DNA from 3 places in the Kluyvera sp. CHPC 1.2972 genome. Region 3 is predicted to be linked to each of the others. Evidence: predicted binding sites of a transcription regulator. Region 3 holds the regulator's gene; each other region holds the start of a gene.
What was found. The regulator CRP, encoded in region 3, controls carbon source genes, mostly activating them, when cyclic AMP is high. The targets are predictions, from matches to a motif close to ATGTGANNNNNNTCACAT.
Positions count from the first base shown of each region.

Region 1: V6944_RS19560 (PTS mannitol transporter subunit IICBA) is a predicted target of CRP. The motif match lies at 3,233-3,250, and genes of this name have one in related genera.
Region 2: focA (formate transporter FocA) is a predicted target of CRP. The motif match lies at 3,055-3,072, and genes of this name have one in related genera.

Region 1 covers NZ_JAPKIB010000016.1:72,046-77,178, forward strand. Annotated here, with positions in the region: gene bioB (biotin synthase BioB) at 1-1,010, opposite strand, end outside; gene bioA (adenosylmethionine--8-amino-7-oxononanoate transaminase) at 1,094-2,383, shown strand; gene V6944_RS19555 (kinase inhibitor) at 2,454-2,930, shown strand; gene V6944_RS19560 (PTS mannitol transporter subunit IICBA) at 3,390-5,133, shown strand, end outside.
Region 2 covers NZ_JAPKIB010000008.1:14,652-19,784, forward strand. Annotated here, with positions in the region: gene pflB (formate C-acetyltransferase) at 1-2,081, opposite strand, end outside; gene focA (formate transporter FocA) at 2,137-2,994, opposite strand; gene ycaO (30S ribosomal protein S12 methylthiotransferase accessory factor YcaO) at 3,400-5,133, opposite strand, start outside.
Region 3 covers NZ_JAPKIB010000002.1:457,580-462,712, reverse strand. Annotated here, with positions in the region: gene V6944_RS05625 (hydrolase) at 1-210, shown strand, start outside; gene V6944_RS05620 (YheU family protein) at 207-425, shown strand; gene V6944_RS05615 (phosphoribulokinase) at 491-1,354, shown strand; gene V6944_RS05610 (OsmC family protein) at 1,451-1,855, opposite strand; gene crp (cAMP-activated global transcriptional regulator CRP) at 2,160-2,792, shown strand; gene V6944_RS05600 (YccS/YhfK family putative transporter) at 2,847-4,922, shown strand; gene argD (bifunctional acetylornithine/succinyldiaminopimelate transaminase) at 4,915-5,133, opposite strand, start outside.

The sequences.
Region 1 (5,133 bases), on a different contig from region 3:
GTGTCCGGCGTCATCAGTACCTGCTCCAGACGCTGCTGCTGTTCGTTATCACCCGCCGTCACCGTGGTCTGCTGCGGGTTAAGACCCAGTTTACGGAACAACTGCAGGTCTTTATCCTCTTCCGGGTTCGGCGTCGTCAGCAGTTTGCAGCCGTAGAAAATGGAGTTCGCGCCCGCCATAAAGCACATCGCCTGGGTCTGCTCGTTCATCTGCTCACGGCCTGCGGAGAGACGAACGTGGGAGGTTGGCATCATGATGCGCGCCACGGCAATAGTGCGAATAAAATCAAAGGCATCGACATCGTCGTTATCCGCCAGCGGCGTGCCCTTCACCTTCACCAGCATGTTAATCGGCACGCTCTCCGGCGGCGTTGGCAGGTTGGCTAGCTGCAGCAACAGCCCGGCGCGGTCGGTGACGGTTTCACCGAGGCCTACAATGCCGCCGGAGCAGACTTTAATCCCGGCGTCGCGCACTTTATCCAGCGTGTCCAGGCGCTCCTGGTAGCTGCGGGTGGTGATGATATTGCCGTAGAATTCCGGCGAGGTATCGAGGTTGTGGTTGTAGTAATCCAGCCCCGCCGTCGCCAGACGACTGGCCTGGCTATCGGACAGCGTGCCCAGCGTCATACAGGCTTCCAGCCCCATCTCTTTCACGCCCTGAACCATCTGCTCCAGGTACGGCATATCGCGATCGTTCGGGTTTTTCCACGCCGCGCCCATGCAGAAACGGGTCGAGCCCGCTAGCTTGGCTTTGCGCGCCGAGTCCAGCACCTGCTCGACTTCCATCAGGCGTTCGGTTTCCAGCCCGGTTTTGTAGCGGGAGCTCTGCGGGCAGTATTTGCAGTCTTCCGGGCACGCGCCGGTTTTGATCGACAGCAGCGTGCTCACCTGCACCTGCCGAGGGTCGAAGTGCTGGCGGTGAACCTGTTGAGCTTCAAACAGTAAATCGAGCAGCGGTTTATCGAAAAGAGCGGTGACCTGCGACATTGTCCAGCGTAAAGGGTTAGCCATTGGCTTCTCCGGGGTTTTGTTAATTTTCGGTTCGGTTTATACTCGTAAACCTAAAACTTTTCAAAATGGTTTACAAGTCGATTATGACAACGGACGATCTTGCCTTCGATAGCCGCCATATCTGGCATCCCTATACCTCAATGACTCAACCGCTGCCGGTCTACCCGGTGGTTTCCGCCGAGGGCTGCGAGCTACACCTCGCCAGCGACGAGCATCTGGTGGACGGCATGTCCTCATGGTGGGCCGCCATTCACGGCTACAACCACCCGCGTCTGAACGCGGCGATGAAGACGCAGATCGACCAGATGTCGCACGTGATGTTTGGCGGGATCACCCACCCTTCCGCCGTGGCGTTGTGCCGTAAACTGGTGGCGATGACCCCGGAGCCGCTGGAGTGCGTGTTCCTGGCCGATTCGGGTTCGGTGGCGGTGGAAGTGGCGATGAAAATGGCGTTGCAGTACTGGCAGGCCAAAGGCGAGTCGCGTCAGCGTTTCCTGACCTTCCGCAACGGCTATCACGGCGATACCTTTGGCGCAATGTCGGTGTGCGACCCGGATAACTCGATGCACAGCCTGTGGAAGGGCTACCTGCCGGAGAACCTCTTCGCGCCCGCGCCGCATAGCCGCTTTGACGGGGAGTTTGACGAGTATGATATGGTGGCCTTTGCCCGCCTGATGGCCGCGCATCGTCACGAAATTGCTGCCGTTATTCTTGAGCCTGTCGTTCAGGGTGCGGGCGGCATGCGGATGTATCATCCGGAGTGGCTCAAACGAATTCGTAAGATGTGCGATCGCGAAGGGATCCTGCTGATTGCCGATGAAATTGCCACCGGCTTTGGCCGTACCGGCAAGCTCTTTGCCTGCGATCATGCGGGCATCAGCGCCGATATTCTGTGTCTCGGAAAAGCACTAACCGGCGGCACCATGACCCTCTCCGCTGCTATCACCACCCGTGAGGTTGCCGAGACCATCAGCAACGGTGAAGCGGGCTGCTTTATGCACGGCCCCACTTTTATGGGCAACCCGCTGGCCTGCGCTGTCGCCACTGAAAGCCTGGCGCTGCTGGAGAGCGGCGAGTGGCAAACGCAAGTGGCGGCGATTGAACGTCAGCTCAAGCGCGAACTCGCTCCGGCCGCCGACGCACCGCTGGTCGCCGATGTCCGCGTGCTGGGGGCCATTGGCGTCGTCGAGACGCGCTATCCGGTGAACCCGGCGTTGCTCCAGCGCTTCTTCGTCGAACAAGGGGTGTGGATCCGTCCGTTTGGCCGCCTGATTTATCTGATGCCACCGTACCCGATTACGCCGCAGCAGTTGACACGTCTGACGCGGGCGGTGTGTCTGGCGGTCGAGCAGGAAACATTTTTTATCCAATAAGCTGCGGTAATCTCCCCACGTTACCGCTACACTCCTTTGTTAATCAGTTGATTAACAAAGGAGGCAGTTGATGAAATTAGTCAGTCACGACCTGCGTGACGGTGAAAAGCTCCCTCATCGCCAGGTGTTCAACGGCATGGGCTACGATGGCGAAAACCTATCTCCCCATCTGGCCTGGGATGACGTTCCTGCGGGCACCAAAAGCTTTGTCGTAACCTGCTACGATCCGGATGCGCCAACCGGCTCCGGTTGGTGGCACTGGATCGTTGCCAATATTCCAGCCGATACCCGCGAACTGCCAACCGGTGCAGGTTCAGGCCTGGTCGGGTTACCGGCAGGCGCCCTGCAAACCCGTACTGACTTTGGTAAAGCGGGCTACGGCGGCGCGGCACCGCCGAAAGGCGAAACCCACCGTTATATCTTCACCGTCCATGCGATGGACGTTGAAAGCATTGAGGTTGATGAAGGCGCCAGCGGCGCGATGGTCGGCTTCAACGTGCACTTCCATAGCCTCGGCAGCGCATCCATCACCGCCCTGTTCAGCTAATCGCAGCCTAATCTGTTCACGCCCTGCCGGGGAAACCTCGCAGGGCTTTTTTATGGCTGACACGAAGCGCTGTAATTTTCTAACGTAAACGCCAGTGCATGACAGGAAAGCGCAGTAGTGTGAGGGGAATGTAAATTTATCTTGTGAATTTGATCACAATTTAAAAACAAACACGCCAATACAAAAGGTGATTTAAATCACAAAAAACAGGACAGGAAAGGACGTATTTTCGCTTTGTAGCCGACTTACAGCCATTTTATGTGACAGCGATCACCAAAAGTGACCTATTGATGGGGTGATGAGAGTGATCAAGATCACAAACACCCCTCGGGGTACGCGAGACGAAAACGCCGTGATAGAGTCGATTTTGCATACTGAACGACTGGATGGTTTTTGGCGAAACCATCACAACTATGACGACGCGCAGCATCTAAGACGCGCACCACGAGGGGTGTTTTTATGTTATCACCAGATATCAAGGTCAAGGTACAGAATTTTGGCCGCTTCCTCAGCAATATGGTGATGCCCAATATTGGCGCATTCATTGCCTGGGGTTTGATTACTGCACTGTTTATTCCCACCGGATGGCTCCCTAACGAGACGTTAGCCAAACTGGTCGGCCCGATGATCACCTATCTGCTGCCGCTGTTAATCGGTTATACCGGCGGCCGTCTTATCGGCGGCGAGCGCGGCGGCGTGGTCGGTGCCATCACTACCATGGGCGTTATCGTTGGCGCTGATATGCCAATGTTTATGGGCGCAATGATTGCTGGTCCACTGGGCGGCTGGGCGATTAAACGCTTCGACCGCTGGGTTGACGGCAAAATCAAAAGCGGCTTTGAGATGCTGGTGAACAACTTCTCAGCCGGTATCATCGGCATGCTGTTGGCTATGCTCGCCTTCCTGGCGATTGGCCCGATGGTTGAGCTGCTCTCTAAAGCGCTGGCGACCGGTGTTAACGTCATGGTGCAGAACAACCTGCTGCCGCTGACCTCTATCTTTGTTGAACCGGCAAAAATTCTGTTCCTCAACAATGCGATTAACCACGGTATCTTCTCACCGCTGGGCATTCAGCAGGCCACCGAAACCGGTAAATCTATCTTCTTCCTGATTGAAGCGAACCCAGGCCCAGGCCTCGGCGTGCTGCTGGCGTACATGTTCTTTGGTAAAGGCAGCGCCAAGCAGTCCGCGGGCGGTGCGGCGATTATTCACTTCTTCGGTGGCATCCACGAAATCTACTTCCCGTACGTGCTGATGAACCCGCGCCTGCTGCTGGCGGTGATTCTGGGCGGCATGACCGGCGTCTTTACCCTGACCCTGTTCAACGCCGGCCTGGTTTCCCCGGCCTCTCCTGGCTCTATCTTTGCCGTACTGCTGATGACACCGAAGGCCTCTATTATTGGCGTGGTGCTGTCGATTCTGGCCTCAACGCTGGTCTCTTTCCTGACCGCCTCCATGTTGCTGAAACGCGTTCGCGTTGGCGATGAAGAGAGCAACGGCCTGGCGGAAGCCACCCGTCGCATGCAGAGCCTGAAGCAGCAGTCAAAATCCGGCGAGAAATCCTCCGGCGAACTGCCACAGCCAGCAATGCGCAGCGAAACGCTCGACCTGTCTAAAGATCTGCACCACGTACGTAAAATCATCGTGGCGTGCGATGCGGGTATGGGCTCCAGCGCATTGGGCGCAGGCGTACTGCGCAAGAAGGTGAAGGATGCGGGCCTGACCCACATTTCGGTGAGCAACTGCGCGATTAACAGCCTGCCTGACGACGTTGACCTGGTGATTACCCATCAGGACTTAACCGAACGCGCCATGCGCTTTGCGCCACAGGCGATGCACATGTCGCTCTCCAACTTCCTCGACAGCGGCCTGTATACCGACCTGACCACCCGCCTGCTGGCAGCCAAACTGCCTGCCGCCGCGAACGACAGCCGTCTCATCAACCAGACGATTATCGCGGCGAACGATGACGCTTTCGACGGCACCGAGCGCGATGAGAATCTGTTTAAGCTCAGCGCGGACAACATTTTCCTCAACCTGACCGCTGAAAATAAGGCTCAAGCTATTCGCTTTGCCGGTGAGATGCTGGTCTCCGGTGGCTACGTTGAACCGGACTATGTTGATGCCATGCTGGCGCGTGAAGCGCTGACCACCACTTACCTGGGAGAATCCATTGCGGTGCCGCACGGTACCGTAGAAGCCA
Region 2 (5,133 bases), on a different contig from region 3:
AAGTAACCGTCCATCAGACCAGCCAGGTTGGTTTTACGAACGTCGTCGTCTTTACCCAGAGCGTTAGGAACGATAGAGAAGGTGTAAGAGATACCATCTTTAGCGTAAGCAAACGGCAGTTTAGCAACGGAAGTCAGAGAGGCAACAGCACCTTTCTGGTCACGACCGTGCATTGGGTTAGCACCTGGGCCGAATGGCGCGCCAGCGCGACGACCGTCTGGGGTGTTACCAGTTTTCTTACCATAAACCACGTTAGAGGTGATGGTCAGAACAGACTGAGTTGGGATAGCGTTACGGTAAGTAGTCAGTTTCTGAATTTTCTTCATGAAACGTTCTACCAGGTCAACCGCCATGTCATCGACGCGAGCATCGTTGTTACCAAACTGCGGGTATTCGCCTTCGATTTCGAAGTCAACAGCCAGACCGTTTTCATCACGAATCGGTTTAACTTTCGCATATTTGATTGCAGACAGGGAGTCAGCAGCAACGGACAGACCGGCGATACCACACGCCATGGTGCGGATAACGTCACGGTCGTGCAGCGCCATCAGAGAGGCTTCGTAGCTGTACTTGTCGTGCATGTAGTGGATGACGTTCAGCGCGGTGACGTACTGTTTAGCCAGCCAATCCATGAAGTGGTCCATACGATCCATGACTTCGTCGTAGTTCAGAACGTCGCCTTTCATTGGCTCAGTTTTAGGACCAACCTGCATTTTCAGTTTTTCATCAACGCCGCCGTTGATGGCGTACAGCATGGTTTTCGCCAGGTTTGCACGTGCGCCGAAGAACTGCATTTGTTTACCAACGATCATTGGGCTTACGCAGCAAGCGATAGCGTAATCATCGTTGTTAAAGTCAGGACGCATCAGGTCATCGTTCTCGTACTGCAGAGAAGAGGTGTCGATGGACACTTTAGCGGCATATTTTTTGAACGCCAGTGGCAGTTTCTCAGACCACAGAACGGTGATGTTCGGCTCTGGAGAAGGACCCATGGTGTACAGGGTGTTCAGGAAACGGAAGCTGTTTTTGGTAACCAGAGTACGGCCATCAACGCCCATACCTGCGATAGATTCAGTCGCCCAGATTGGGTCGCCGGAGAACAGTTCATCATACTCAGGGGTACGCAGGAAGCGAACCATACGCAGTTTCATGACCAGGTGGTCAATCATTTCCTGAGCGTCTTGCTCAGTGATTTTGCCTGCTTTCAGGTCACGTTCGATGTAGATATCCAGGAAGCTGGAGGTACGACCGAAGGACATTGCCGCGCCGTTCTGAGATTTAACCGCAGCCAGGTAGCCGAAGTAAGTCCACTGGATAGCTTCCTGAGCGTTGGTAGCCGGACCAGAGATGTCGTAGCCGTATTTAGCAGCCATCTCTTTGATCTGACCCAGCGCACGGTGCTGTTCAGAGATTTCTTCACGCAGACGGATAGTCGCTTCCAGGTTTACGCCGTTTTCCAGGTCAGACTGCAGAGACAGGAACTGTGCGTATTTGTCTTTCATCAGGAAGTCGATACCGTACACCGCGATGCGACGGTAGTCACCGATGATACGACCACGGCCGTAAGCATCTGGCAGACCAGTCAGAACGCCAGATTTACGGCAGTTCAGAATGTCTTTGGTGTAAACATCGAATACGCCCTGGTTATGGGTTTTACGGTATTCGGTGAAGATTTTTTTGATCATTGGATCCAGTTCGCGATCATACGCTTTGCAGGAACCTTCGATCATTTTGATGCCACCGAACGGGATAAGAGCACGTTTCAGTGGGGCTTCAGTCTGCAGGCCAACGATTTTTTCCAGCGACTTATTAATGTAGCCAGCGTCGTGGGAAGTGATGGTTGAAGCTACGGCGGTGTCAAAGTCAACTGGCGCATGGGTGCGGTTTTCCAGTTTAACGCCTTCCATAACGCTGTCCCACAGCTTGGTGGTCGCTTCAGTAGCGCCAGCCAGGAAGGACTCGTCACCCTCATACGGAGTGTAGTTTTTCTGGATGAAGTCACGTAAGTTTACTTCATTCTGCCAATCACCTTTGGTAAAACCTTCCCAGGCTGCGGCTAACTTTTCATTAAGTTCGGACATGTAACACCTACCTTCTTAAGTGGACTTTTTATTTACTGCCTGGAGCAATCGTCAATTAATGACGGTCACCGCCACGCAGGTAAATGACCCAGTATGTCAACCCAACCAGCAAACCGCCGCCGATGATGTTCCCGATAGTGACGGGAATCAGGTTATCGGTGATGAAGTGCATCACGGTCAGGTGAGAGAAACTTTCCGGAGTAGAACCGATAGCGGTCCAGAATTCCGGGCTAGCAAAATCGCGTATTACGATACCCATTGGGATCATAAACATGTTTGCGATACTGTGCTCAAAACCGCTGGCAACGAACATGGCAACCGGTAAAACCATAATCATGGCTTTATCCATCAGGCTGCGACCAGAGTAGCTCATCCACACTGCCAGGCAGACCATCAGGTTCGCCAGGATGCCGAGAGCGACGGCTTCGATAAATGTATGGTGCATTTTGTGGTCAGCGGTTTGCAGGACGTTAAGCCCCCATCCGCCGTTGGCCGTCATGTACTCGCCGGACAGCCACATCAGCATCACGAAGAGCAAGCAGCCAATCAGGTTACCAACATAGACGTTGAGCCAGTTTTTCGCCAATTGACCCCAGGTAATGCGGCCGCTGGCTTTCGCCACCACGATCAGCACGGTAGAGGTAAAGAGGTCTGCGCCACAAATCACGCAAAGAATTAAGCCCAAGGAGAAGCAAATACCACCAATGAGTTTCGCGATGCCGAATGGCATACCTGCGGTACCCGTGGTTGCGGTAATGTAAAAAACAAAAGCAATCGAGATAAAGACGCCCGCAGTAATCGCCAGATAAAAGGTTTTCAGCGGATGCTTGGTTGCTTTATAGACACCCGCTTCTTCGGCAACTTTGGCCATCGCAGCAGGAAGGAGTAGATCAAAAGGGTTGTCAGCTTTCACACTAACTCTCTCTTTTTATTTAATCGGCGACGAGATACTAACAAAGCATTATAGATGAGAATTTGATATAGATCATATCTCGCCTGGCTTATAGGCCTGAAGAACGAATGGTTTTTCAACGATCTCAGGGTAAGTGTTTGAGCTATAAGATAAAAATAATTTTTAAGATTTGCAAATTCAGTTGAATTTTTTCTTTACCCTTCATTTTACTCGTTAATTAAAATGGAGTAATGATCGGGCAAATTAACAACAAACGTAAGCTACTAAATATAGTATTTACTTATATTTAACTTTATTTTCACACATTCGCGAGGCGAAGCGCGAAAATAAAAAAAGGGGCCATCAATTGGCCCCGTAATATAGCGTAGACGGTACGTTAAACCTACTTTTTCTGCGGGAAAAGCCTTATTTCGCCCAGAAAGCGGCTTTCGCACGCTGCAGCTTTTCGTAAGCCTGCAACAGCGACTGATGCGCCGGGAAGGCTTCCAGAGAACCGTCTGCTGGCTGCAGGCCGTAGAAGGCCTCTTCACCGCTCAGTGCCGCGCTGGCCGCTTCAACGGCGTCTGCACCGTACATACGTACAAACGCGTTCAGGTACTGCAGCGGCTCACGCTCTTCTTCCTGAGACAGCAGCAGCAGCGTCTGCAGGCAGCGGTAGTAGTTGGCGCGCTCAGGGCTGAATACTGACGCGTTGAACTCCATGGTCCACTCGGTCCAGATCAGCGCCTGCTCGAGATCGCCACCCGCCAGTGCCAGCATTGCTTTCAGCTCGCCCACGCGCAGGGTAGACCAGCCGTTATTCGGGCCAGTCGCCAGGCCCAGCAGTTCACGTACGCGGGTGAAATCGTCCAGACCTTCGTCATCCATCTGTTCGATCAGATTCAGATACTCTTCTTTTTCCCACTCGCTACCCGGCAGGGAGAGAATGGTGTCACGCAGATGGCTGCCCATATTGTTATTGGCGAGCCACAGATCTTCTGCCGGATAGATATCGGACATGCCCGGTACGATGATGCGGCAAGCGTAAACGCTCAGGTGCTCGTAGTCGGCAATGTACACTTCTTTATCTTCTTCTTTGAAGATAGCCATCAGGGTGGCGAACTCTTCTTCGGTGGTGCCTGAGAAATTCCAGTCGGCAAACGGGTAGTCTGCATCCTGTTTGAACATATCCCAGGAAATCAGACCACTGGAGTCGATGAAGTGGGTTTCGAGGTTGGTGTGTTCTGCTACTTCTTCATCGTCGAAGGTTGGCGGGGTGAACACATCGAGATCTTTCAGGCCGCGGCCCTGCAGCAGTTCGGTGACCGTACGTTCCAGCGCGACGCCGAAATCAGGGTGGGCACCGAAGGAGGCGAAGCAGGTGCCGTTGGCTGGGTTGAACAGTACCACGCAGATAACCGGGTATTTACCACCCAGGGAACCGTCGTAAGCGAAGATTGGGAAACCTTCCGCTTCCAGCGTTTTGATGGACTCAACGACGCCTGGGTAGCGCGCCAGCACCTCGGCCGGGATTTCCGGCAGGCTGATGCTTTCCGCGATGATGCGGTTTTTCACGTAGCGTTCGAAGACCTCCGACAGACCCTGAACGCGCGCTTCGTTGCGGGTGTTGCCCGCAGACATGCCGTTAGAGACGTACAGGTTGGCCACGATGTTCATCGGGATATAGATGGTTTCACCGTCTGACTGACGGGTGAATGGCAGGCCGCATACGCCGCGATCGTCGTTGCCGGACTGCAGATCAACCAGCATGCTGGCGGTCAACTGATCGTCAGGATCGTAGAAAGCGCGCAGGCGAGCGTCGAGCAAACCTTCCGGTACTTCATCGTCGTCGGTCAGCGGGAACCATTTTTCGTTCGGGTAGTGAACGAACGGGTCGTTAGCGATTTTGTCGCCCAGCCAAAAGTCAGCGAAGAAATAGTTGGTGGAGAGACGTTCAAAATACTCGCCCAGCGCGGAGGCCAGCGCGGCTTTTTTGGTTGCGCCTTTACCGTTGGTAAAGCACAGAGAGCATGCCTTATCACGAATATGCACCGACCAGACGTTAGGAACCGGGTTCAGCCAGGAAGCTTCTTCAATATCGAAGCCCAGGTCGAGCAGCTTTTGCTGGAAGCGAGCGATGGAATCTTCCAGTGCGGCATC
Region 3 (5,133 bases):
CCGACGCTGATCATCCACTCAAAAGACGATCCGTTTATGGACCATCACTCTATTCCTGCCCAGGAAGAGCTGCCGGATAACGTCGTCTACCAGCTTACTGAGTACGGCGGCCATGTCGGGTTTATCGGCGGCACCCTGCGTCACCCGGAAATGTGGCTGGAAAAACGCATCCCCAACTGGCTGATGCCGTGGCTAGGAGCAAAAGCATGATGATTCCCTGGCAGGATATCGACCCGGAGACGCTGGATAATCTGATTGAAAGCTTTGTCTTGCGCGAAGGCACTGATTATGGTGAATATGAACGTTCACTTGCGCAAAAGGTCGCCGACGTCAAACACCAGCTACAAACAGGCGAAGCGGTGCTGGTCTGGTCTGAGCTTCACGAGACCGTCAACATCATGCCCCGTAACCAATTTCGCGGTTAACTATACTCTAACGATAGGGAGCGTTTTACCCGCTTCCGTTGTCGTCTGTTCAGGGAGTTATTCGCATGTCTGCCAAACATCCGGTCATTGCCGTTACCGGCTCCAGCGGAGCAGGAACCACCACCACCAGCCTCGCGTTCCGTAAAATCTTTGCTCAGCTCAACCTGCGCGCGGCGGAAGTCGAAGGCGACAGCTTTCACCGCTATACCCGCCCTGAAATGGATATGGCTATCCGCAAGGCCCGTGACCTTGGCCGCCATATCAGCTACTTCGGGCCGGATGCCAACGACTTTGGCCTGCTGGAACAGACCTTTCGCGACTACGGCCTGAACGGGCAAGGGAAATCGCGCAAATACCTGCATACCTACGACGAAGCGGTGCCGTGGAACCAGGTGCCCGGCACGTTTACGCCGTGGCAGCCGCTGCCGGAACCGACCGATGTGCTGTTCTATGAAGGACTGCACGGTGGCGTCGTTACCCCGCAGCACGATGTGGCTCGCCATGTCGATCTGTTGGTCGGCGTGGTACCGATTGTTAACCTGGAGTGGATTCAGAAGATGATCCGCGACACCAGCGAGCGCGGTCACTCCCGCGAAGCGGTGATGGATTCGGTGGTACGGTCGATGGAAGACTACATCAACTTCATTACCCCGCAGTTCTCCCGCACCCATATCAACTTCCAGCGCGTGCCGACGGTCGACACTTCGAACCCGTTTGCGGCAAAAAGCATTCCGTCGCTGGACGAGAGTTTCGTGGTGATTCACTTCCGTAATCTCGACCACATCGACTACCCGTGGCTACTGGCCATGTTGCAGGGTTCATTTATCTCGCATATGAATACGCTGGTCGTTCCCGGCGGGAAGATGGGGCTGGCAATGGAATTAATCATGACGCCGCTGGTGCAGCGGCTGATGGAAGGCAGGAACTAGCATCAAGACCAGGTAGCCCGGACGAGGTGCGCAAGCACCGACGCCGGGAATGGCCCCGGCGTCACTGCGTTCGGCCGGGCTACGTCTGGCATGTAATCAGCCTTCGATCACTTCGTAAGAGTGGGTGATGTTCACCGCTTTTTCGAGCATCAGCGCAACCGAGCAGTATTTCTCAGCAGACAGATCCACCGCGCGTGATACCGCCGCATCCTTCAGATCTTTACCGGTGACGATAAAGTGCAGATTGATGTGCGTAAACAGACGCGGGGCTTCTTCACGACGCTCGGAGGTGAGCTTCACTTCGCAGTCGGTCACGTCATTGCGACCTTTTTGCAGGATGGAGACCACGTCAATCGCGCTGCAACCGCCGGCGGCCATCAGCACCACTTCCATCGGGCTTGGCGCTTTATCGCCAGAGTTACCGTCCATCAAAATTTGGTGGCCTGAAGCTGACTCACCGAGGAAGGTTAACCCCTCAACCCATTTCACACGCGCTTGCATAATATTTAACTCCCAGGTTGCAATTTTCTTCTCAGATTACGCGCACATAACAATTCTCGCAATGGAAGGCGATCGACGTCATGCTGAAGCGAGACACCAGGAGACACACGGCAAAAGCTATGCTAAAACAGTCAGGATGCTACGGTAATACATAAACGTACTGCATGTATGCAGAGGACATCACATTACAGGCTGCGACCCTATTCGACAGCCGACTTCCCAGGTAACGGGAAGGATACTATTGCAACCAGTGGCTGCAATGTTTTTGCCGCTGGGAAGAGCTTATAACAGAGGATAACCGCGCATGGTGCTTGGCAAACCGCAAACAGACCCTACTCTCGAATGGTTCTTGTCTCATTGCCATATTCATAAGTACCCATCGAAGAGCACGCTGATTCACCAGGGTGAAAAAGCAGAGACGCTGTATTACATCGTAAAAGGCTCCGTGGCTGTACTCATCAAGGACGAAGAAGGCAAAGAGATGATCCTCTCTTACCTCAACCAGGGCGATTTTATCGGCGAGCTGGGTCTGTTCGAAGAAGGCCAGGAACGCAGCGCATGGGTACGAGCAAAAACCGCTTGTGAAGTTGCTGAAATCTCTTATAAAAAATTCCGTCAGCTGATCCAGGTTAACCCGGACATTCTGATGCGTCTCTCTTCTCAGATGGCGCGTCGTCTGCAGGTCACTTCCGAAAAAGTCGGTAACCTGGCCTTCCTGGACGTTACCGGTCGTATCGCACAGACCCTGCTGAACCTGGCGAAACAGCCTGATGCTATGACCCACCCAGACGGTATGCAGATTAAAATCACCCGTCAGGAAATCGGTCAGATCGTTGGCTGCTCCCGTGAAACCGTGGGCCGTATTCTGAAAATGCTGGAAGATCAGAACCTGATCTCCGCGCACGGCAAAACCATTGTCGTTTACGGTACCCGCTAATCCGGCCCAAAATGGCGTATTGTGAAAGCAATACGCCATTTTTGTTTTCCCCCTATGTGGCGCAGGCTGATTTACCACCCGGAAGTCAACTATGCACTGCGGCAAACGCTGGTGTTATGCCTGCCGGTTGCCATTGGGCTGCTTCTCGGCCACCTCCAGCAAGGTCTGCTGTTCTCCTTAGTGCCCGCCTGCTGCAATATCGCTGGCCTCGACACGCCGCATAAACGCTTTTTTAAGCGCCTGATTATTGGCGGCTGCCTGTTTGCTGGCTGTAGCCTTGCCGTACAGCTGCTGCTGGAACACGACATTCCCCTACCGTTGATCCTCACCGGGCTGGCGCTGCTGCTGGGCGTCACGGCGGAAATCAGCGCGCTGCACGGGCGGCTGCTGCCCGCCTCGCTGATTGCTTCCATCTTTACCCTAAGCCTGGCGGGAAACATGCCTATATGGGAGCCATTGCTGCTCTACGCGCTGGGCACGCTGTGGTACGGGCTGTTTAACTGGTGGTGGTTCTGGATGTGGCGCGAACAGCCGCTGCGGGAATCGCTGAGCCTGCTCTACCGCCAGCTTGCCGAATACTGCGAGGCCAAATATAGCCTGCTGACCCAGCACACCGATCCGAGCACCGCGCTGCCGCCGCTACTCACTCGCCAGCAGAAAGTGGTGGATCTGATTTCCCAATGCTACCAGCAGTTGCACATGCTTGCGGCTAACCAGCATAACGATTACAAGCGCCTGCTGCGTGCTTTCCAGGTGGGGCTCGATTTACAGGAGCATATCTCCGTCAGCCTGCACCAACCGGAAGAGGTACAAAAGCTGGTTGAACGCAGCCACGCCGAAGCGGTGATCCGCTGGAACGCCCAAACCGTCGCGGCACGCCTGAGGGTACTGGCGGACGACATTCTCTATCATCGCTACCCGACCCGCTTCAATATGGATAAGCAGATCGGCGCGCTGGAAAAAATTGCCGACCAGCATCCGGATAACCCGGTCGGCCAGTTCTGCGCCTGGCATTTCAGCCGCATTGCCCGTGTGCTGCGCTCTCAGCGTCCGCTCTATCCGCGTGACCTGATGGCCGATAAACAGCGCCGCCTGCCGCTGTTCGCCGCGCTTAAAAACTACCTGTCGCTGAAATCCCCGGCTCTGCGCAATGCCGCCCGGCTCAGCGTGATGCTCAGCATCGCCAGCCTGATGGGCGCCGCACTGCACCTACCGAAGCCTTACTGGATCCTGATGACGGTGCTGCTGGTCACGCAGAACGGCTACGGCGCGACCCGTGTGCGTATTTTCCACCGCGCAGCGGGCACGCTGGCGGGGCTGGTGATTGCCGCCGTTGTCCTGCACTTCCACGCGCCGGAAGGGCTGGCGCTGACAGGCATGCTTATCGTCACGCTGGGGAGCTACCTGATTATCCGCCGCCACTATGGCTGGGCCACCGTCGGTTTTACGATTACCGCCGTGTATACCCTGCAGATTCTGACGCTGAACGGCGAGCAGTTTATCGTCGCCCGCTTTATCGACACCATCATCGGCTGCCTGATCGCCTTTGGCGGCATGATCTGGCTGTGGCCACAGTGGCAAAGCGGCCAGCTACGGCAAAACGCTCAGGCGGCGCTGGAGGCAGACCAGGAGGCCATTCGTCTCATCTTAAGCCCCGACCCGCAGGCGCCAAAGCTTGCCTATCAGCGTATGCGCGTCAACCAGGCCCACAACACCCTCTTCAACACGCTGAATCAGGCGATGCAGGAGCCGGGCTTCAACTCGCGTTATCTGGAAGATATGAAGCTGTGGGTCACCCATAGTCAGTTTATCGTCGAGCACATTAATGCCATGACCACGCTAGCGCGCGAGCACAATATGCTGACGCCGGATCTGGCGCAGCAGTATCTGGAATCCTGTGAGGTTGCCCTTCAGCGCTGTCAGCAGCGTCTGGAGTACGATGAGGCAGGAAGTAGCGGTGAGGTGAATATCATGGAGTCGCCGGACGCGCTGTCCCACGGGCCGCTAAGCACCATGGAACAGCATCTTCAGCGTATTCTGGGGCATCTGAGCACCATGCACACCATCTCATCGGTGGCCTGGCGACAGCGCCCCCGTCAGGGAGGCTGGTTAAAACGACGGGCTAGCTAACGATTTTAGCGACCGCCTGAGCGAAGCGCTGCATCCCTTCGTCGATATCCACCTCTTCCACCACCAGCGATGGCGCAAAGCGCATCACATCCGGCCCTGCGTTCAGTACCATCACGCCAACGTCCGCCGCCGCGTAGAGGAAATCACGCGCCCGGCCTTTGTATTTCTCGTTCAGCGCTGCACCAATTAGCAGGCCCATACCGCGCACGTC